Regions from separate parts of the Kitasatospora sp. NPDC002522 genome, predicted to be linked through region 3. Evidence: riboswitches for the same ligand, from Rfam matches in the RefSeq annotation. Region 3 holds a riboswitch; each other region holds the start of a gene.
What was found. Region 3 has a riboswitch for cobalamin ahead of cobN (cobaltochelatase subunit CobN). Riboswitches for the same ligand answer to the same signal wherever they lie in the genome.

Region 1: another riboswitch for cobalamin. It lies ahead of ACWD4U_RS31675 (Nickel transporter NicT); the one in region 3 lies ahead of cobN (cobaltochelatase subunit CobN).
Region 2: another riboswitch for cobalamin. It lies ahead of ACWD4U_RS15405 (cobalamin biosynthesis protein); the one in region 3 lies ahead of cobN (cobaltochelatase subunit CobN).
Region 4: another riboswitch for cobalamin. It lies ahead of ACWD4U_RS04685 (ribonucleoside-diphosphate reductase subunit alpha); the one in region 3 lies ahead of cobN (cobaltochelatase subunit CobN).

Annotation. Positions count from the first base shown of each region.
Region 1 is NZ_JBSFXE010000057.1:11,461-16,459, reverse strand. It holds gene ACWD4U_RS31690 (type B 50S ribosomal protein L31) at 1-161, shown strand, start outside; gene ACWD4U_RS31685 (helix-turn-helix domain-containing protein) at 217-792, opposite strand; gene ACWD4U_RS31680 (DMT family transporter) at 911-1,756, shown strand; gene ACWD4U_RS31675 (Nickel transporter NicT) at 1,812-2,921, opposite strand; cobalamin riboswitch at 2,953-3,150, opposite strand; gene ACWD4U_RS31670 (DUF6445 family protein) at 3,264-3,956, opposite strand; gene ACWD4U_RS31665 (Fpg/Nei family DNA glycosylase) at 4,041-4,847, opposite strand; gene ACWD4U_RS31660 (helix-turn-helix domain-containing protein) at 4,967-4,999, opposite strand, start outside.
Region 2 is NZ_JBSFXE010000015.1:68,276-73,274, forward strand. It holds gene ACWD4U_RS15400 (cobyric acid synthase) at 1-622, opposite strand, end outside; gene ACWD4U_RS15405 (cobalamin biosynthesis protein) at 619-1,602, opposite strand; cobalamin riboswitch at 1,636-1,781, opposite strand; gene ACWD4U_RS15410 (helix-turn-helix domain-containing protein) at 1,999-2,667, shown strand; gene ACWD4U_RS15415 (hypothetical protein) at 2,791-3,486, shown strand; gene ACWD4U_RS15420 (alpha/beta hydrolase) at 3,642-4,757, shown strand; gene ACWD4U_RS15425 (hypothetical protein) at 4,990-4,999, shown strand, end outside.
Region 3 is NZ_JBSFXE010000014.1:149,059-154,057, reverse strand. It holds gene cobN (cobaltochelatase subunit CobN) at 1-3,043, opposite strand, end outside; cobalamin riboswitch at 3,262-3,414, opposite strand; gene ACWD4U_RS14995 (cobalamin biosynthesis protein CobG) at 3,600-4,868, shown strand; gene ACWD4U_RS14990 (precorrin-8X methylmutase) at 4,865-4,999, shown strand, end outside.
Region 4 is NZ_JBSFXE010000004.1:115,752-120,750, reverse strand. It holds gene ACWD4U_RS04700 (histidine phosphatase family protein) at 85-831, shown strand; gene ACWD4U_RS04695 (helix-turn-helix domain-containing protein) at 890-1,861, opposite strand; gene ACWD4U_RS04690 (GNAT family N-acetyltransferase) at 2,131-2,625, shown strand; cobalamin riboswitch at 2,718-2,844, shown strand; gene ACWD4U_RS04685 (ribonucleoside-diphosphate reductase subunit alpha) at 3,016-4,999, shown strand, end outside.

The DNA.
Region 1 (4,999 bases), on a different contig from region 3:
CCGCGACGAGCGAGCGGACGGTCGAGTGGACGGACGGGCGGAGCTACCCGGTGGTGGACGTCGAGACCTCCTCGGCGAGCCACCCGTTCTACACCGGGAAGGCCAGGCTGCTGGACACCGCCGGCCGGGTGGAGCTGTACCGCCGCCGCTACGGCGGCTGACGGCCCGTCGGAACGGGGCCCCGGGGTTCGCACCGAACCCCGGGGCCCCGTCGCGTCACTTGCCGGGCGGGGGGACGGAGACCACCAGGGTGAGGCGGCAGGGGACGGTGCCGTGGTTGCCGTAGGCGTGGGCGGTGGCGGCCTCGTAGGAGGCGGTGGAGCCGGCCGGGATGGCGTGGTCGCGGCCGTCCAGGGTGAGGGTGAGGACGCCCTCGTCAACCCGGGCGATCTCGACGGTGCCGGGCGGGTGCGGGTCGGACGCGTGGGCCTCGCCGGGCTGCAGCAGCCAGTCCCAGAGTTCGAGCGGACCGGGGGCCTCGATGCCGTTCAGCAGGACGCCGCGGCCGCCGGACGGGCCGGACCAGAGCCGGACCGCCTCCTCCCCGGGCACGATCCGCACGGTGGAGGTCTCGTCGTAGTCGAGCAGCCGGGCGATCGAGACGCCGAGCGCGTCCGCGAGCCGGACCACGGTGCCCACCGAGGGGTTGGTGCGGCCCTGCTCGATCTGGACCACCATGCCGCGGCTGACGCCGGAACGGGCGGACAGCGCGTCCAGGGTGTGGCCGCGTTCGGTGCGCAGCCGCTTCAGGTTGCGGGCGAGGGCCTGGGTGACGAGGTCGGGATCCGGCACGCGTGAGTCCAATATTCTGGTTGGAGTAGTCCAGTCTCCTGAACTACGCTTCGGGCGGAACGACAGATCCACCGAACTGTACTGCGGAGTCCACCATGCTGCCCTGGAGCTGCGCTTCATGAGCGCCGCGCTCGCCCTGCTCGCCAGCCTGCTCTGGGGAGTCGCCGACTACGGCGGCGGCGCGATCACCCGGCGGCTGCCCGCGCTGACGGTGGTGGTGCTCTCGCAGGCCGCGGCCGCCGCCGTGCTGCTGGTGGCGGTGGTGGCCACCGGCGGCTTCGCGGACGCGGGGCCCGGGCTCTGGTACGCGGTGGCGGCCGGCCTGATCGGGCCGGTCGCGCTGCTGGCCTTCTACCGGGCGCTGGCGCTCGGCCCGATGGGCGTGGTGTCGCCGCTGGCCACGGTCGGGGTGGCGGTGCCGATCGGGGTGGGGCTGGCGGTCGGCGAGCGGCCGGGCCTGACCCAGGTGCTGGGCATCCTGGTCGCGGTCGCCGGGGTGGCGCTGGCCGGCGGTCCGCAGCGCGGCGGGGCCGCGGTCAGCCGTCAGGTGCTGGTGCTGACCCTCGGCGCGGCGCTCACCTTCGGCGCGGTGCTGGCGCTGATCGCGCACGCCAGCAGCGGCGGCGGGCTGCTGCTCGCCCTGCTGGTGCAGCGGGTGACCAACGCCGTGGTGGGCGCCGGGATGCTCGCCGCGGCGGCCCGCCGGCAGCCGCTCGAACTGCGCACCGCCGGGCGGTCGCTGCCCGCGCTGACCGCGGTCGGGGTGGCCGACGTGGCCGCGAACGGGCTGTACGCCGCCGCCTCACACCTGGGCTCGGTGGCGGTCGCGGCCGTGCTGGCCTCGCTCTACCCGGTGGTGACGGCGCTGATGGCGCGCGGGCTGCTGAAGGAGCGGCTGCTGCGGGTGCAGGTGGTCGGCGCGGGGCTGGCGGTGGCCGGCTCGCTGATCCTGGCGGCGGGCTGACACCGCGTCAGCCGCTGCCCGGCCAGGCACCCCGCCCGGTCAACTCCCCGCCCGGTCAGCCCGCGTTCGCGAAGGCGCGGGTGCGCTTGGCGACCTGCCAGTAGCCGATCGCGGCCGCCCAGACCACCACGAACAGGCCGACGATCACGAAGCCCACGTTGTCCAGGCTCAGCCCGGCGATCCACCCGGTGACCGGGTCGGTGAGCGACAGCTTGTCGTGCAGCACGGCGACCAGCTCGATGGTGCCGATCAGGAAGGCCACCGCGATCGACAGGCCCGTGATGGTCAGGTTGTAGTACACCTTGCGGACCGGGTTGGAGAACGCCCACTGGTAGGCGAAGTTCATGAACGTGCCGTCCAGGGTGTCGAACAGGCTCATCCCGGCGGCGAACAGCAGCGGCAGGCAGACCACCGCGTACCAGGGCAGCCCGGCCGCCGCGCCCGAGCCGGCCATCACCATCAGGGTGACCTCGGTGGCGGTGTCGAAGCCCAGGCCCAGCACCATGCCGACCGGGAACATCTGGCCCGGACGGGAGATCGAGCGGGTGGCGCGGTTCAGCACCCGGGCCAGCAGGCCGCGCGACGTCAGGTGCCTCTCCAGCTCGGCCTCGTCGAACTGGCCGGCCCGCATCGCCCGGAACACCCGCAGGATGCCCAGCAGGGCGACCAGGTTGAGCGCGGCGATCAGGTACAGGAAGGCGCCCGAAGCGGTGGTGCCGATGGTGCCCAGCACCTGATGGGTCGTCGACTCGTCGTCCATCAGCGTGCCCGCCAGCGCCGCTCCCCCGGCGACCAGGCCGGCCATGAGCACCACCATCGAGGAGTGGCCGAGGGCGAACCAGAAGCCCACCGAGACCGGGCGGCGGCCGTCCGCCATCAGCTTGCGGGTGGTGTTGTCGATCACCGCGATGTGGTCGGCGTCGAAGGCGTGCCGCATGCCCAGGGTGTACGCGGTGACGCCCAGGCCCACGCCGAACACCTGGGTGCCGACCTGGTACCGGTGCGGCGCCACCAGGAAGAACAGGGTGCCGAAGGCCACCACGTGCAGCGCCAGGATCACGGCCATCAGCCCCGCCGTGCGCAGGGTGTCCTCGCGCCGCCAGCGGAAGCTCGGCAACGCGGCGCCCGGACTGTTCTCGGGCAGGGTCAGTTCGGACGCGGTCATCCGCGGATCACGCTCCAGCACCTCGTGGATCACTTCGTGAGATGCCGTGGCCGGTCTCCTGGCTGACGGGGTGTTGCGCGCCGGCGCCCGGCCTTCCCGGCCGCGACGGGGCCAGTGGCACGAGGTGGGAGCCGACGACTCCCCGATCACAGTGGCGAGGGCCGCTCCGGACTCCTGTGGCGAGGCACAGTGCACCGGCTTCCCGAACACCACGGCCCGACCACCGTAGGACCGACGCGCCCGCAGCGGCAAGGCCGCACGGGCGTGCGGGTCCGCAGGTGGCGAAGATCACGCCCGGGCGGGTCCGGTGACGGCGCGTCACCGGGCCGGGGTGACGGAGCGTCAGGCCATCCAGAAGAAGACGCAGGTCATCCGCTTCTCGTCGAGCGTCGCGCCGTGGTACTCGCTCGCCGTGTGCATCAGGTTGGCGGTGTAGAGCAGCAGCCGGTTGTAGCGGTGCGGGACGGCCAGGTCCTCGGTGAAGGAGTCCGGCGGGACGAAGCGGGTGCCGAGGGCGTCCACCAGGTTGTTGTGCGGGGCGACCACGGTGTTCCCGCCGAGCCGGCCGCCGGGCAGGCTCTGCCGGTAGAAGCTGGTGCCGCACCGCTTCGGGACGCCCGGGTTGAGGTACAGCACCGCGGCGTAGCGGCAGAGCGAGCGGGAGTCGGTGTGCGGCCGCGGCTCGCACTCCCCCGCGCCCACCACCTGCACGCAGTTGTGGTTGAAGGTGCCGCCCTCGGCCTCGCCCAGCGCCCAGATCCGCGGCACCCCGATGGTCTCCCGGACCAGCTTCTCGACGTGTGCCAGCTCCTCGGGCTCCAGCCCGGGCATCGCCCGCAGCCCCGGCCAGGCCTCGGGCTTGTGCGGGTAGCCCTCCTCCCAGTCGGTGCGCGCCAGGTGCCGGGCGCGCACCGCGTCCGGATCGGGCAGCACGTCGTCCAGTACCCAGTAGTCGCGGCCCTTGGTGGGCTTGCGGTAGGGCAGGACGGGCAGCGCCGGGGTCGGGCGCGGGGCCTGGAAGGGTTGAGCAGGCATGGCCCCGACAATAGGAGCGCCGCCCCGCGCCCTCACCCAAGAAGCGGTCAACCTTGCGTCAAGGCTTGGCGATCCGACGGCACGTCAGGGTCGCTGGCAGCTCGGGCACCAGAACAGGTTGCGGGCGGCCAGTTCCTCCGTGCGCACCGGGGTGCCGCAGACCAGGCAGGGCTGGTCGGTGCGGCGGTAGACGTACACCTCGCCGCCGTGGTCGTCCACCCGCGGCGGGCGGCCCATCGCCTCCGGGGTGTGCTCCGGGCGGACGGTGTCGATCCGGCCCGCGGCGGCACCCGCGTGCATCAGCTCCACCAGGTCCGACCAGATCGCCTCCCACTCCGCCCGGCTGAGCGAGCGGCCCGGACGGTGCGGGCTGATGCCGAGCCGGAACAGCACCTCGGCGCGGTAGACGTTGCCGACGCCCGCCAGCACCTTCTGGTCCATCAGCAGCGCGGCCACCGTCGTGCCGCTGCGCGAGATCCGCCGCCAGGCGTCGTCGCCGGCCTGGTCCGGGCGCAGCGGGTCGGGGCCCAGGCGGCGGTGCAGCGCCAGCTTCTCGGCCGGGGTGAGCAGCTCGCAGGTGTTGGGGGCGCGCAGGTCGGCGTAGTGCTCCTCGCCCTGGATCCGCAGCCGGACCTGCCCCACCGGGACGGGGGCCGGCCCGCCGCCGAAGGTGAACCCGCCGTACAGGCCCAGGTGCACGTGCAGCCAGGACTCCCCGAAGCCCAGGAACAGGTGCTTCCCGTGCGCCTCCGCCTCGTCCAGCACTCGGCCGTCCAGTAGTGCGGCGCCCTCCGCGAAGCGGCCCTGCGGGCTGGACACCGCGACCGGTCGGCCGGCGAACAGCGCGGCGTTCTGCCTGGCCAGGCGATGGATGACGTGCCCCTCCGGCACCGGCGTCAACTCCTTGGATCGGGGTGGCTGAAGGACTCCATCATCCCAGCCGGGTCGGACAGGCCGGCCGGGGCGACTGGCTCCGGGCTCCTGGACCCGCGCTCCGGGTGGCGGGCCGGTCAGAGGTCGGCGGCGGCGGCGTGGAGGGTGGC
Region 2 (4,999 bases), on a different contig from region 3:
CCGGCGCGAGCAGCCGGGCGTCGCCGCGGAACTTGTTGACGATCCAGCCCGAGATCAGCGCCTGGTCCTCCGCGGACAGCAGCGCCAGGGTGCCGAACATCGACGCGAACACCCCGCCGCGGTCGATGTCGCCGACCACCACGACCGGCAGCCGCGCCGCCGACGCCAGGCCCATGTTGGCGATGTCCCGGTCCCGCAGGTTGATCTCCGCCGGGGAGCCCGCGCCCTCGCAGACCACCACGTCGAACCGCGACCGCAGGTCCGCCAGGCACTCCAACGACCGCTCCAGCAGCACCGGTTTGCGCTCCCGGTAGTCCAGCGCCCCGACCTCCGCGACGGCCCGCCCGAGCAGCACCACCTGGCTGCGCCCGTCCGCCCCCGGCTTCAGCAGCACCGGGTTCATCGCCGCCTCCGGCTCCACCCCCGCCGCCTGCGCCTGCATCGCCTGCGCCCGGCCGATCTCCGCCCCGTCGGCCGTCACGAACGAGTTCAACGACATGTTCTGCGCCTTGAACGGCGCCACCCGCACCCCCTGCCGGGACAGCCACCGGCAGATCCCCGCGGTGACCACGCTCTTCCCGGCATCGGACGTCGTACCGGCGACCAGCAACGCGCCGTTCACGGGCGGGCTCCTTCGGAGGGGAGAGAGGAAGAGGAGAACGCACCCCGGGGGCGCGACAGCGCCACGGCCCGCGCGGCGACGGTGACCCCCAGCGCCAGGGCCCCCACCCGCCGCGACAGCCGGCAGGCCCGTTCGATGTCCGCGACGCCGACCGGGGGGAGCTCCGCGCCCAGGACCGGCCGGTGCTCGACCCGCTCGCCGTACTGCAGCGTCCCGCCGAGGCGGACGCCGAGCGCGCCCGCGAACGCCGACTCGGCCTGCCCGGCGTTCGGGCTCGGGTGGGCGGAGCCGTCCCGCCGCCAGACCCGCCAGGTCCGGCCCGGGGCGCCCGAGGCGGCGACCGTCAGCAGCGCGGTGAGCCGGGCACCCGGCCAGCCCGCGACGTCGTCCAGCCGCGCCGCGGCCCAGCCGAAACGGCGGTACCGCGCGGACCTGTGGCCCACCATCGCGTCCAGCGTGTTGACCGCACGGAACGCCAACAACCCCGGGGCGCCCGCCAGTCCGCCCCACACCAGGGCGTTCACCACGGCGTCCGCGGTGTTCTCGGCGACCGACTCCACCACCGCCCGGGCCACCTGCTGCTCGTCCAGGCCGGAGGGGTCGCGTCCGCACAGGTGGGGGAGACGCTCCCGAGCCGCCGTCAGATCCCCGGCCGCCAACGACCGTCCGACGGTCCGCGCCTCCCGGGTCAGCGACGTCCCGCCCAGCACGGTGAAGGTGGCGGCGGCCGTCAGCGCGGCCGCGGCCGGCCGCGAACGCCGCACCGCGCGCTCGGCGAGCACCGTGCCCGCGGCGACCGCGCCCACGGCGAGCGCGGTGTGCACCGCCCCGGCCCCGCGGTGGTCACGCCACAGGCGCTTCTCCAACCGGGCGGCGGCGCTGCCGAACAGGGCGACCGGATGCCCGCGCCGAGGGTCGCCCAGCCGGGCGTCCGCGAGGTACCCCGCGACCGCGCCCACCAGGTACGGGGCAGCCCGCATGGCGTCGTGTCCTCACTCAGGGTCCGCGCCCTGGATCGACGGAACGAAAGGCCAGAGTCTCCTGACTCCCGGACGCCCCATCGGGCTCCCCGGTCACAGTGGCGGGACCGCGCCGGACTCGCACCGGCTTCCTCTGCTTACCTCCGTTTGGCCCGAAGATCCCACCACGCCCGCTTCCCGCCAGTCAACCGAGGTGACGGAGGGTTTGGTCACACACGGTCGCCGTCCGAGCGCTCCCGGCCGAGCGGCTGTCGCTCCGTCACTACGTCCGATCCGGCGTCCGGTTCGTCCACCCCCCTCTCGTTCGATCGACCAGTCGTCGGCCGGGACCGCCCGCCCCGCTTCGTGTCTTCGGCGGGTGGGGCCCGCCGCCGTCCGCCCGTACGTTCAGGGGGCATGCGACGCAGACAGCTGCCGGCCCCGCCCGTGCCGTTCTCCCCCGCCGCGGCCCGGGCCCACCGGACCGGCCTCGGCCTGACACCCGATCAGGTCGCCGAAGGCCTCGCCGCCCACGGCATCCGCCTGCTGCCCGCCCACGTCCTCGGCTGGGAGAGCGGCCACATCGTCCCCACCGAAGAGGAGCTCATCGCCCTCGCCCGCACCCTCTGGTGCCCGCCCGTCCAGCTCATGGGCGGAGCCCCGCGCACCCTGCGCGACTTCCGGCTGGCCCGCGAGCTCAGCCAGGAACAGGCCGCCCGCCGCCTCGGCCTCGCGCCCGCCACCTACCAGAAGGCCGAAGCCACCGGGAAGTGGACCGGCGACGAGGAACAGACCCACACCCTCGCCGTCGTCCTCGGCGTCGACCTCCGCACCCTGGTCCACCTCACCGGCCGCGACGCCGAACTCGACTCCCGCCTCCGCCAGGTCGTCCAGGGCCGCTGGCAGGCCCAACTCCGCCCCATCGCCCGCATCGTCCCGGTCGCCCCCGAAGCCCTCGAACACACCCTCGCCACCCTCCAGTCCGAACACCACACCCCCACCCACTGGGGCGCCACCCCGCCCCCGCCCCGCCCCCCGGTCACCCCGCGCTTCTGGCAACTCCTGGCCGAGGAACTGGCGGCCTAGCGGACGGGTGCCAAGGGTCGGTCGAACGGCCGATCCTCAGTCTTCGCTCAGATCATCACCGTCTCGCCCCGTCGTCTGTCAGCATGGCCGCGCCCGACCGGCAGAACGCACCCAGGGGGTTCCATGGCAAGGATCGAAGACACCGGGCCACCGCTGCTGCAACCGTGCCCGAGCTGCGGACTCACCGACGAGGTGGCCGGCGTTCCGGCCGTCTACCACGCCGGGCGGGACAGCGTCAGGATCACGACTCCGGCTCGTTTCGACGATCCCGAGGAGACCGTCACCCGCAGTGTCACCACGTCCCTGTCGGGTGCTCTGGAACCGGCACCGGGGCTCTTGTCCATGCCGTCACCGCTCGGTTGTCTCGCGGGGATGTTGGGACTGGTGTCCATCGGGACCTTCATCGCAGGCGCCGCCGCCGGCCACTGGTTCAGTGACCGCACCACGGCGACGCACCCGCAGAACTACCCGTTCGACCGCACTCCGGTCGCGGACTCGCCACGGCCCGACTTCGCCTTCCTGGGCTGGATCTCCGCACTGGCGCTGGTGGCGGCGATCGCGCTGTTCGTCCGCGCGGCCAAGCATCGGTCGGCCCGAAAACGGCTCCTGGCGGGTCGGGCGGCTGCCGAGCGGCTCTGGTCCCGAGGCTGGTACTGCGCCCGCTGCGGCACCGTCCACTTCCGCACCGAGTCGGGCGAAGAGGCCACAGCGCTGACCCTGCAGGAATTCCGGGCGCTGGTCTGGGAGGCCGGCGGCTACGGCCACCTCGTCGAGGGCGGTCCCCGCCAACCGATGCCGAGGGCTCGTCGGCGCGCATGACCCGGAGCGCGGCCGCTCCCGGTGCACCGTCCCGCTGTCACCGGCGGTCGGCTCCCCGGCCGACCACCCGCTCGCGCGTCCCGGGTCGCCGGGGGCGGCGTCTGCGGGTGGACTGGTGCTCGTAGCCATGGACCGTCAGCCGGGGAGTGCCGTCGATGCGTTGGGGAACCGCCGCCGTTGTCGCAGCCGCCGCAGCAGGGACCGGGGCGGCGTTCCTGCTGCTCGGGAGGAAGGTGTCGAACCGGGTGGTGCGGCCCGGGGAGGTGGAGCCGTTCGCCGCGACGCGGGTGGTGGTGCAGGACCTGGGTCCCGGCCGGGTCGGGCTGACCCGGACCGAGGAGACCCTGCTGACCGGGCACTACGCGCTGGAGTGGCCGGACGGCGGGCACGCGGTGGTCGGCGGTGTCCTGGACCGCGGCGAGCAGCGGGTCCTGCGGCGGCTGGAGCGGGCCGACGGCGGCACCCTGGCCGTCGGCACCGAGGTCCGGGTCACCCCGCGGGTGCTGATCGGGGACCCGCGCACCGCCGCCGGCCTGGACTTCACCGACACCGCGGTCGACGGCGAGCTCGGCCCGCTCCCGGCCTGGCACACCACCGGGATCCGCGGCACCTGGGTGGTGCTGATCCACGGCCCCGGCGCCGACCGCACCCAGGCGCTGCCGGTGCTGCCGCTGCTGCACGCGCTGCGCCTGCCCACCCTGACCGTCACCTACCGCGGCGACGAGGGCGCGCCCGCCTCCCCGGACGGCCTGGGGCACTTCGGCGAGACCGAGTGGCGAGACGTCGAGGCGGCGATCGTCCACGCCCTGGACCACGGCGCGGGCCGGGTGGTGCTGTACGGCTGGTCGGTCGGGGCGAGCATCGCGCTGCAGACCGCGGCCCGCTCGACCTGGCGGGAGCGGATCGCCGGCCTGGTGCTGGACTCGGCGGTGCTGGACCTGACCGAGACGATGCGCCGGGAGAGCGCCCGCGGCGGCGCGTCCCCGGCTCTCGCCGAACTCGGCTCGCTCGCCGCGCAGGGCCGCACCGGCGTCGACCTGGCCGGCTTCGCCCGGATCGCGGCCGGCACCGACCTGCCCGCCCCCGCGCTGGTGCTGCACAGCCCCGCTGACCGGATCGCCCCCTGGGCGGCCGCCCAGCGCCTCGCCACCAGCCGGGACGACCTGGTGAGCCTCCAGCCCGTCCCGGACGCCGCACACGCCGCCCTGTGGAACGCCGACCCGGCGGCCTACACCGAGGCGCTGCGCCGCTTCCTCACGCCGCTGCTGTGACGGCGGCGGCCGGCGCCGTGACGGCGATCACCAGGCGGAACCGGAACGCCGGCCACCGCGTCCTGTTCTCGCAGGCTGCGCGGTATTGTTCATGTGCATGCCAGAAAACGGAGCGATCCGTCCCGCTTTGCGGTGGCTTGTCCACCCTTCGTTCGAACGGTTGGGACAGCGCGCCGAGACAGCCCGGCAGTCGATGTGACAGAAGGCCCGTGCAAGGGGAAGACTGCACGGCGTGACGTCTC
Region 3 (4,999 bases):
GCCCGTTCAGGTCGCGGCCGTACGCGTAGCCGCCCCACACCGTGTACACCTCGGCGAGGTCGGCGTCGGTGCGCCAGTCCCGGCTGTCGATCAGCTGCAGCAGGCCCGCGCCGTAGGTGCCCGGGCGGGAGCCGAACACCCGGACGGTGGCGCGGCGTTCGTCGCCGTGCTCGGCGAGGTCGGCCTGCACGTGGGCGCGGACGAAGTTCCGCTCCGCGGGCTCCTCCTGACGGGCCGCCAGCCGCACCGCGTCGTCCAGCAGCGCCACCACGTGCGGGAAGGCGTCCCGGAAGAAGCCGGAGATGCGCAGCGTCACGTCGATCCGCGGGCGGCCCAACTCCTCCAGCGGGACGGCCTCCAGGCCGGTGACGCGGCGGGAGGCGTCGTCCCAGACCGGGCGCACGCCGAGCAGCGCGAACGCCTCCGCGATGTCGTCGCCCGCGGTGCGCATCGCCGAGGTGCCCCACAGCGACAGGCCCACCGACGGCGGGAACTGCCCGTCGTTGTCGGCCTGGTAGCGCTCGACCAGGGAGGCGGCCAGCGCCTGCCCGGTCTCCCAGGCGAGCCGGCTGGGCACCGCCTTCGGGTCCACCGAGTAGAAGTTGCGGCCGGTCGGCAGCACGTTCACCAGGCCGCGCAGCGGCGAGCCGGACGGGCCGGCCGGCACGAAGCCGCCCTGCAGGGCGTGCAGCACCGCGTCCAACTCGTCGGTGGTGGACGACAGTCGGGGCACCACCTGGGCGGCGGCGAAGGCCAGTACCTCGGCCACCGCGGGCGGCAGGCCCGCGGCGACCTTCTCCACCGCGGCCGGGTTCCAGTCCTCGGCCTCCATCGCCTCGACCAGGGCCCGGGCCTGCGCCTCCGCCGCGTCGGTCGCGCCCAGGGTCAGTGCCGCCTCGTCCAGGCCGAGCGCCTCGCGCAGGCCCGGCAGCGCGCTGACGCCGCCCCAGATCTGGCGGGCCCGCAGGATCGCCAGCACGATGTTGACCCGGTCGGTGCCCGCCGGGGCCTGGCCGAGCACGTGCAGGCCGTCGCGGATCTGCGCGTCCTTCACCTCGCACAGCCAACCGTCGACGTGCAGCAGGAAGTCGTCGAAGCCGTCGTCCTCCGGCCGCTCGTCCAGGCCCAGGTCGTGGTCGAGCCGGGCGGCCTGGATCAGCGTCCAGATCTGCGCGCGGACGGCCGGCAGCTTCGCCGGGTCCATCGCCGCGATGTTCGAGTGCTCGTCGAGGAGTTGCTCCAGGCGCGCGATGTCGCCGTAGGAGTCGGCGCGGGCCATCGGCGGCACCAGGTGGTCGACCAGCGTGGCGTGCGCGCGGCGCTTGGCCTGGGTGCCCTCGCCCGGGTCGTTCACCAGGAACGGGTAGACCAGCGGGAGGTCGCCGAGGACGGCGTCCGGGCCGCACTCCGCGGACAGCGCCGCGGTCTTGCCCGGCAGCCACTCGAGGTTGCCGTGCTTGCCCAGGTGCACCACCGCGTGCGCGCCGAACCCGCCGTCCTCCTGCGCCGCCGCGATCCAGCGGTACGCCGCCAGGTAGTGGTGGCTCGGCGGCAGGTCCGGGTCGTGGTAGATCGCCACCGGGTTCTCGCCGAAGCCGCGCGGCGGCTGGATCAGCACCAGCAGGTTGCCGGAGCGCAGCGCGGCCAGCACGATGTCGCCCTCGGGGTTGTGCGAGCGATCGACGTACAGGTCGCCCGGCGCCGGGCCCCAGTGCTCCTCGACCTGCTCGCGCAGCGCCGCAGGCAGCGTCGCGTACCAGCGGCGGTAGTCGGCGGCCGGGATGCGCACCGGGTTGCGGGACAGCTGATCCTCCGTCAGCCAGGCCTGGTCGTAGCCGCCCGCCTCGATCAGCGCGTGGATCAGCGCGTCGCCCTCGTGGCCGCCGTCGGTCTCGGTGTGCAGGCCCGGGAGGCTGTCGCCGAGGTCCATGCCCTCCGCCTGCAGCCGCTCCAGCAGCCGGATCGCGGAGGCCGGGGTGTCCAGGCCGACCGCGTTGCCGACCCGCGCGTGCTTGGTCGGGTAGGCCGACAGCACCAGCGCCAGGCGGCGCTCGGCCGCCGGGACGTGCCGCAGCCGGGCGTGGCGCACCGCGATGCCCGCGACCCGCGACGCCCGCTCGGCGTCCGCCGCGTAGACCGTCAGGCCGTCCTGGTCGACCTCCTTGAAGGAGAACGGGACGGTGATCAGCCGGCCGTCGAACTCCGGCACCGCGATCTGGGTCGCGGTGTCCAGCGGGGACAGGCCGTCGTCGCTGCCCTCCCACTGCGCCCGCGACCAGGTCAGGCACAGCGCCTGCAGGATCGGCCGGTCCAGCGCCGCGAGCGCGCCGGCGTCCCAGGCCTCCTCGTCGCCGCCGGCCTGCGCGTCGGCCGGCCGGGTGCCGCCCGCCGCGAGCACCGTGGTGACGATCGCGTCGGCCTCGCCGAGGGCGGCCAGCAGCTCCGGCTCCGCGCCGCGCAGCGAGGCGCAGAAGTAGGCGCGGGCCTGCGCGCCCTGCTCCTCGATCGCCTGGCAGAGCGTCTCCACGAACGCGGTGTTCCCGCTCATGTGGTGGGCGCGGTAGTACAGCACCGCGACGGTCGGGCCCGCGTCGGTGGCCGGGGTGCGCTCCAGCGGACCCCAGGCCGGGGCCGAGGCCGGCGGCGCGAAGCCGTGGCCGGTCAGCAGCACCGTGTCGGACAGGAACGCGCCGAGCTCCGCCAGGTTCGCCGGGCCGCCGTGCGCCAGGTAGGCGTGCGCCTCCGCGGCGATGCCCGCGGGCACCGTCGACAGCTCCATCAGCTGGGCGTCCGGGGCCTGTTCACCCGTCAGCACCACCACCGGGCGGGGCCCCGCGAGCAGCGCGTCCAGCCCCTCCTGCCAGGCGCGGCGGCCACCCAGCAGGCGCACCACCACCAGGTCGGCGCCCTCCAGCAGCTCCGGCAGCTCGGCGGGCGACAGGCGCGCCGGGTTGCCCAGGCGGAACGGCACCGGACCGCTCATCGCGTTCGCCGCACGGGCGCTCAGCAGGTCGGTGTCGGACGTGGACAGGAGCAGGATCATGCGGAAGCCCTCCCGGGCGTGTCGGGCAGGGACGGGTGGACGCACCCGGGCGCGGAGACGGTCCCGCCCCCGCGTGAACGGCGGGACGCCGACGAACTGGTGGGCGCGGGAACGGGCGCGTCCGGGCACCGGGGCACGGGTGCCGGAGGCGGCACGGGACCCGGCCCGGCTGCGGGCATGCGGCGGCGCATCGATCGGACCTTCCTCGGGGTCCTCGCCCCGGGCAGTGGAGGACGGCCGGAGTTCCTGGCTCCCGCGGCTCGGTGAGCCGCGGTCACAGTGGCGGGACCGCACCGGATTCGCACCGGACTTCCTCCGCTGTGCCGTCGCTGGCAGCGGACGGTCCGCGGACCGCCCGCCAGCATCGTACGGGGTGATCGCCCGCCGGGGGGAGTGTGACCTCGAACGCCCCGTGGATCTCCGCCCCACGCGTCCCGGGCGGCCCGTGGGCCCCTCGTGTCACGGCGCTGAGCTGCGCATTGTCGGACCGTCACCGCGGGGGAGTGTGACGTACGGGACGGTAGCGGGCCGCCCGCCGATGGGTATGCTCGCGGCCATGCCACCCACACCCGACGCCGTACCGGCACCCTCCGGCGGGAGCGGTGCCGCGCCCGTCGTCGGGACCGACCGGGACCGCGCCGACGCCTGCCCCGGCGCGCTGCGCCTGCACCGGGCCGAGGACGGCCACCTGGCCCGACTCCGGCTGCCCGGCGGGCTGTTGACGGCCCGTCAGGTCCACGCGATCGCCGACGCGGCGGACGCGCTCGGCGACGGCGAGGTCGAGGTCACCTCGCGCGGCAACGTCCAGCTGCGGGGGCTGCGCGACGACTGCGGGGCGGAACTGGCCGCCCGGCTGCGCACCGCCGGGCTGCTGCCGTCCGACACCCACGAGCGGGTGCGCAACGTCGTCGCCTCCCCGCTGGCCGGTCTCGACGGACTCGGACACGGCGACGAAGTCCACACCTGGGTAAGGGAGTTGGACGCCGCGCTGTGCGCCGCGCGATGGGCGGCGGGGCTGTCCGGCAAGTTCCTGTTCGCCGTCGACGACGGGCGCGGGGACGTCGCCGCCCTGAACGCCGATGTGACCTTGATCGCAACGGGCGGCGGCCGCGCCCTGCTGCGCCTCGGCCGGGCCCGCCGCGGCACCCCCGTCGACGCGCCGGTCGCCGCCGCGCTGGACGCCGCGCGGAAGTTCCTCGCGCTGGCCCGCGGCCGGGCCTGGCACGTCCGCGAGGTGCAGGACGAACTTCCCGACGGCGCGGTCGAACTGCCCGAGTTCGCCGGGCGGCCGCCCGCGCTGGGCGTCGTCGGTGACGCCGTGTCGGTCGGGCTGCGGTTCGGCCGGGCGGACAGCGCGCAGTGGCGCCTGTTGGCCGAGGCGCCGGCGTCCGGCGGCCCCGGCGGCGCAGCGGTGCGGGTGACCCCGTGGCGCGGCGTCGTGGTGCCCGGGGCGGGCGCCGGATGGCTGGAGCGCTTCGCCGCGGCCGGGTTCCGGACCGAGCCCGGCGGGCCCTGGGAAGGGCTGAGCGCCTGCACCGGGCTGCCCGGGTGCGGAAAGTCCCTGGCCGACGTCCGGGCGGACGCCGCCCGCACCGCGACGGCCGGCGGGCTGCCCGTGCACTGGTCCGGCTGCGAACGCCGCTGCGGACACCCCGCCGGGCGGTGGGTCGACGTCCTGGCGACCGGCGGCGGCGGATACCGGGTGACGGTGGACGGCACCGCACGGGACGTGCCGGGGCCGGGAGCCGACGACGCAGAAGACGACACAGAACTCGCCGCGGCGCTCGCCGAGGCGCGGAACGCCGAGGCGCGGAGGGCCAAGTGATCGAGTACGAGAAGGACGGCGCGTCCATCTACCGCCAGTCCTTTGCCACGATTCGGGCGGAGGCGGACCTGGCCGCGCTGCCCGCGGACGTGTCGCAGGTCGCGGTGCGGATGATCCACGCCTGCGGCATG
Region 4 (4,999 bases), on a different contig from region 3:
CGATCATCTGTTATGACGAGCCGTCCAACGGAGAGACCGGGAGAGACAACCTACGACCACCGCACCGACCACGGGGAGCCACGCATGACCGACCTCACCACGGTACGCAACGGGCATCGCAGCCAGCCGGACGGCCGGCCGCGGCTGCCCTCGGTGCTGATCGCCACCCGGCACGGCGAGTCGACGGCCAACGTGGAGTTCCGGCACGCCGACGCCACCGGCGCGCTGTCCGTCCCGATCACCTCCCGGGACGCCGACATCCCGCTGTCGCTGCGCGGCCAGGCCCAGGCCCACGACCTGGGCCGCTGGTGGGCCGACCTGCCGCCCGCCGACCGCCCCCGCTCGCTGTGGTGCTCGCCGTACCTGCGCACCGCCGAGACCGCCAGAATCGCGCTCGCCCAGGCCTCCGGCATGGGCGCCGTCCCGGTCGGCCTGCCGGTGCGCTACGACGAGCGGCTGCGCGACCGCGAACTCGGGGTGCTGGAGATGCTCACCAAGGCCGCGATCGAGCGTGACCACCCCGCGGAGGCCGAGCGCCGCCGCCGGATGGGCGAGCTGTACTACCGCCCGCCGGGCGGCGAGTCCTGGCTGGACGTGGCGCTGCGGGTGCGCTCGCTGCTGCGCGACCTGGCCGAGGAGGAGGCCGGTCGGCCGGTGCTGGTGGTGGCGCACGACTGCACGGTGCTGATGATGCGCCACGTGCTGGACCGGCTCGGCGAGGAGCAGCTGCTGGCCCTCGACCCGGTCGCCAACTGCTCGACCAGCGTCTGGCGGGCCCGCGACGGGCGGCTGCGCCCGCAGTCCTGGAACCAGACCGGCCACCTGTCCTGACGCGCCGTCAGGGCCGCGGGAGGGCCCCGGGACGGCGTGCGGGCCGTCGGGGCGGGGCTCAGGCCGCCGGGCTCACGGCCGGCCGGGGGTGGCCGAAGGCCCGCCGGTAGGCCTGCGGGGTGGTGCCGAGCCGGCGGCCGAAGTGGTGGCGCAGGGTGGCGGCGTTGCCGAAGCCGCAGCGCGCGGCGACGGCGTCCACGCTCTCGTCGGTGGACTCCAGCAGCCGCTGGGCGAACAGCACCCGCTGCCCGATCAGCCAGCGGTGCGGGGTGGTGCCGGTCTCCTGCTGGAAGCGGCGGGCGAAGGTGCGCGGCGACATGTGGGCGAGCTGGGCGAGCCGCTCGACGCTGGTCTCCTCCTCCAGGTGGCGGCGCATCCACTCCAGCACCCCGCCGAGGGAGTCGCCCTCGCCCTCCGGCAGCGGGCGGTTGATGAACTGGGCCTGCCCGCCGTCCCGGTGCGGGGCGACCACCATCCGGCGGGCGATGCCGCGGGCCACCTCGGCGCCCTGCACCTTGCGCACCAGGTGCAGGCAGGCGTCGATGCCGGCCGCGGTGCCCGCCGAGGTGATCACGGGGTCGTCGTCGACGTACAGCACGTCCGGTTCGACGGTGGTCAGCGGGAAGCGCTCGGCCATCAGGTCCGCATACCGCCAGTGGGTGGTGGAGCGCCGGCCGTCGAGCAGGCCGGCCGCGCCGAGCAGGAAGCTGCCGGAGCAGATCGACAGCAGGTGCGCGCCGCGGGCCAGCGCGGCGCGCAGCGCCTCGCACAGCTCCTCGGGGTAGTGGTCGCGGATGCCGGTGGCGGTGGCGATCACCAGGTCGGCCTCGGCGATCCGCTCGGGGCCGTGCGGCACGTCGATGCTGAACCCGGCGTGCGTGCGCATCGGGCCGGGGCGGTCGCCGACCAGCGCGAAGTCGTAGACCGGCAGGCCCTCCTCGCTCCGGTCCAGGCCGAACACCTCGCAGGCCACGCCCAGTTCGAAGGGGTGGACCTCCTCCAGCACGATCACCGCGACGTTGCTCAGCATGGGTCCAGGATGGCAGTGGCAGGATTTCGAGGCAAGCAGGCTTTCCTGCCACTCGTACGCGGTGCGCCCGGAGCGGAGAGTGGACCCATGACCACCGCGCTCGCCCTGCTGGGCCTCCTCGGCAGTTTCGGACTCCTCGGCGTCCTGGTCGGCCGCGACCTGGACCGGACCACCAGGCACGGCCGGGACAACCGCCACCGCCCCACCGGCTATCCCGTCGACCCGGACCTCGCCGACCCGCGCCGGATCCGCTCCGGCACACTGTCCGAATGCAGCCCCCGATCATCCGCCGCGCCCTCGCCGAGGACCTCGAAGGCGCCGGCGCGGTCAGCGTCGAGGCCTTCGTCGGCGACGGCCACACCCGCTCCGATTCCCCGTACGTCCACCTGCTGAGGGACGCCGCGCGCCGCGACCGGGAGGCCGAACTCCTGGTCGCGGTCGACGCGTCGGGGCAGGTCCTCGGCTGTGTGACCTTCGCCGCCGGCGGCACCGAGTGGGCGGACATCGCCGAGCCGCACGAGGGCGAGATCCGGATGCTGGCGGTCGGCGCGGCGGCCCGCGGCCGCGGCGTCGGCCGGGCCCTGGTGGCCGCCGCGATGGAGCGCAGCCGGGAGCTGGGCCTGGCCGGAATGGCGTTCTCCACCCGGCCCGCGATGACCGCCGCGCACCGGATCTACGAGGCGCTGGGCTTCGTCCGCACCCCCGCCCGGGACTGGCAGCCGATGCCCGGCCTTCAGCTGATGGTCTACACGATCCGGTTCTGACGGGCGCTTCGCATCCGTCCTGTTGTCTACGCGCGGACGGGCCGACACGACACGCGCTACTACATCTGGTGCTTCCAGCTCCAGCCGCCACTACATGTATGCTCACTCTCGCTGTCAACGCAGGGGAACCCGGTGCGAGTCCGGGACTGCCCCGCAACGGTGAGCGGGCTGCAGCGACGCCCGCGCAGTCCGAGGACCTGCCGACGGTGTGCGACACGGCATCCCCGCAGACGCCATGCAGCACTGCTTTGCCGTCCGGTCTCGCGGGCGGGCCGGGGGTGGGTCTTTCGCGCGCCGTTACGCGTTTTCGGCGTGCCGTCCTCCCCTGCCGCACGCGCGGATCCGGACAACCGTGCCACGTCCGACCGCCGCCACAGGAGAGAGTGCGCCTTGACCGTCGCCGCCTCAGTCACCCTGCCGTCCCAGGGTTCCGCCGACACCTTCACCGATCCCGGTGCGGCGCTGCTTCGGCTGCTCACCGACCGCAGCACCGATCTCCCCCAGGTGGACCCCGGCCACGTCGCCGCCGCCGCACTGCGCGGCCGCCATGCCGGCTCGGACTTCGCCGAGCTGCGCGGGCTGGCCGTGGAGGCCGCCGCGTCGATGATCGCCGAGGACCCCCAGTACTCGAAGCTGGCCGCCCGCCTGCTCGCCCTGGAGATCCGTGACGAGGCCCGCACCCAGGGCGTCACCGCGTTCTCCGACTCGGTCGCCGTCGGCCACGCCGAGGGCCTGATCGGCGACGCCACCGCCGCCTACGTCGCCGAGCACGCCGCGCTCTTCGACGCGCTGATCGACCCTCAGGGCGACGACCGCTTCGAGTACTTCGGCCTGCGCACCGTCCAGTCCCGCTACCTGCTGCGCCACCCGATCACCCGCAAGGTGGTCGAGACCCCGCAGCACTTCCTGCTCCGCGTGGCGGCGGGCCTCGCGGTCGGCACCGACGAGCGCTCGGTGCACGAGGTGGCCGAGCTGTACCGGCTGATGAGCCGGCTGGAGTACCTGACGTCCTCCCCGACGCTGTTCAACTCCGGCACCCGGCACCCGCAGATGTCCTCCTGCTACCTGCTGGACTCGCCGCTGGACAACCTGGACTCGATCTACAACCGCTACGCGCAGATCGCCCGGCTGTCCAAGCACGCCGGCGGCATCGGCCTGTCCTACTCCCGGATCCGCTCCCGCGGCTCGCTGATCCGCGGCACCAACGGGCAGTCCAACGGCATCGTGCCGTTCCTGCGCACCCTGGACTCCTCCGTGGCGGCGGTCAACCAGGGCGGCCGGCGCAAGGGCGCGGCCTGCGTCTACCTGGAGACCTGGCACGCCGACATCGAGGAGTTCCTGGAGCTGCGCGACAACACCGGCGAGGAGGCGCGGCGCACCCACAACCTGAACCTGGCGCACTGGATCCCGGACGAGTTCATGCGCCGGGTGAACGCCAACCAGGACTGGTCGCTGTTCTCCCCCGCCGACGTGCCCGAGCTGGTCGACCTGTGGGGCGCCGACTTCGACGAGGCGTACCGCAAGGCCGAGCTGGCCGGCAAGGCCGTGCGCACCATCCCCGCGCAGACCCTGTACGCCCGGATGATGCGCACCCTGGCGCAGACCGGCAACGGCTGGATGACCTTCAAGGACGCCTCCAACCGGGCCGCCAACCAGACCGCGCTGCCGGGCCGCGTGGTGCACTCCTCGAACCTGTGCACCGAGATCCTGGAGGTCACCGACGACTCCGAGACCGCGGTCTGCAACCTCGGCTCGGTCAACCTGGGCGCGCACGTCGCCCCGGGCGCCTCGGTCGACGACCTCACGAGCGCGATGGACTGGGAGCGCCTGGACGCCACCGTCCGCACCGCGGTGACCTTCCTCGACCGCGTGATCGACATCAACTTCTACCCGACCACCGAGGCCGGGGCGTCCAACTCCCGCTGGCGCCCGGTGGGCCTGGGCGTGATGGGCCTGCAGGACGTCTTCTTCAAGCTGCGGATCGACTTCGACTCCGCCGAGGCGAAGACCCTCTCCACCCTGATCGCCGAGCGCATCATGCTCACCGCCTACGAGCGCTCCGCCGACCTGGCCGAGCAGTTCGGCCGGCACGAGGCGTACGAGGAGACCCGCGCCGCCCGCGGCCAGCTGCACATCGACCACTTCGGTGCGGCCGCCCCGCAGTGGACCGAGCGCTGGGACGCGCTGCGCGCCCGGATCGCCGCCGTCGGCCTGCGCAACTCGCTGCTGCTCGCCATCGCGCCGACCGCGACCATCGCCTCGATCGCCGGCGTCTACGAGTGCATCGAGCCGCAGGTCTCCAACCTGTTCAAGCGCGAGACGCTGTCCGGCGAGTTCCTCCAGGTCAACCCGTACCTGGTGCGCGAGCTGAAGG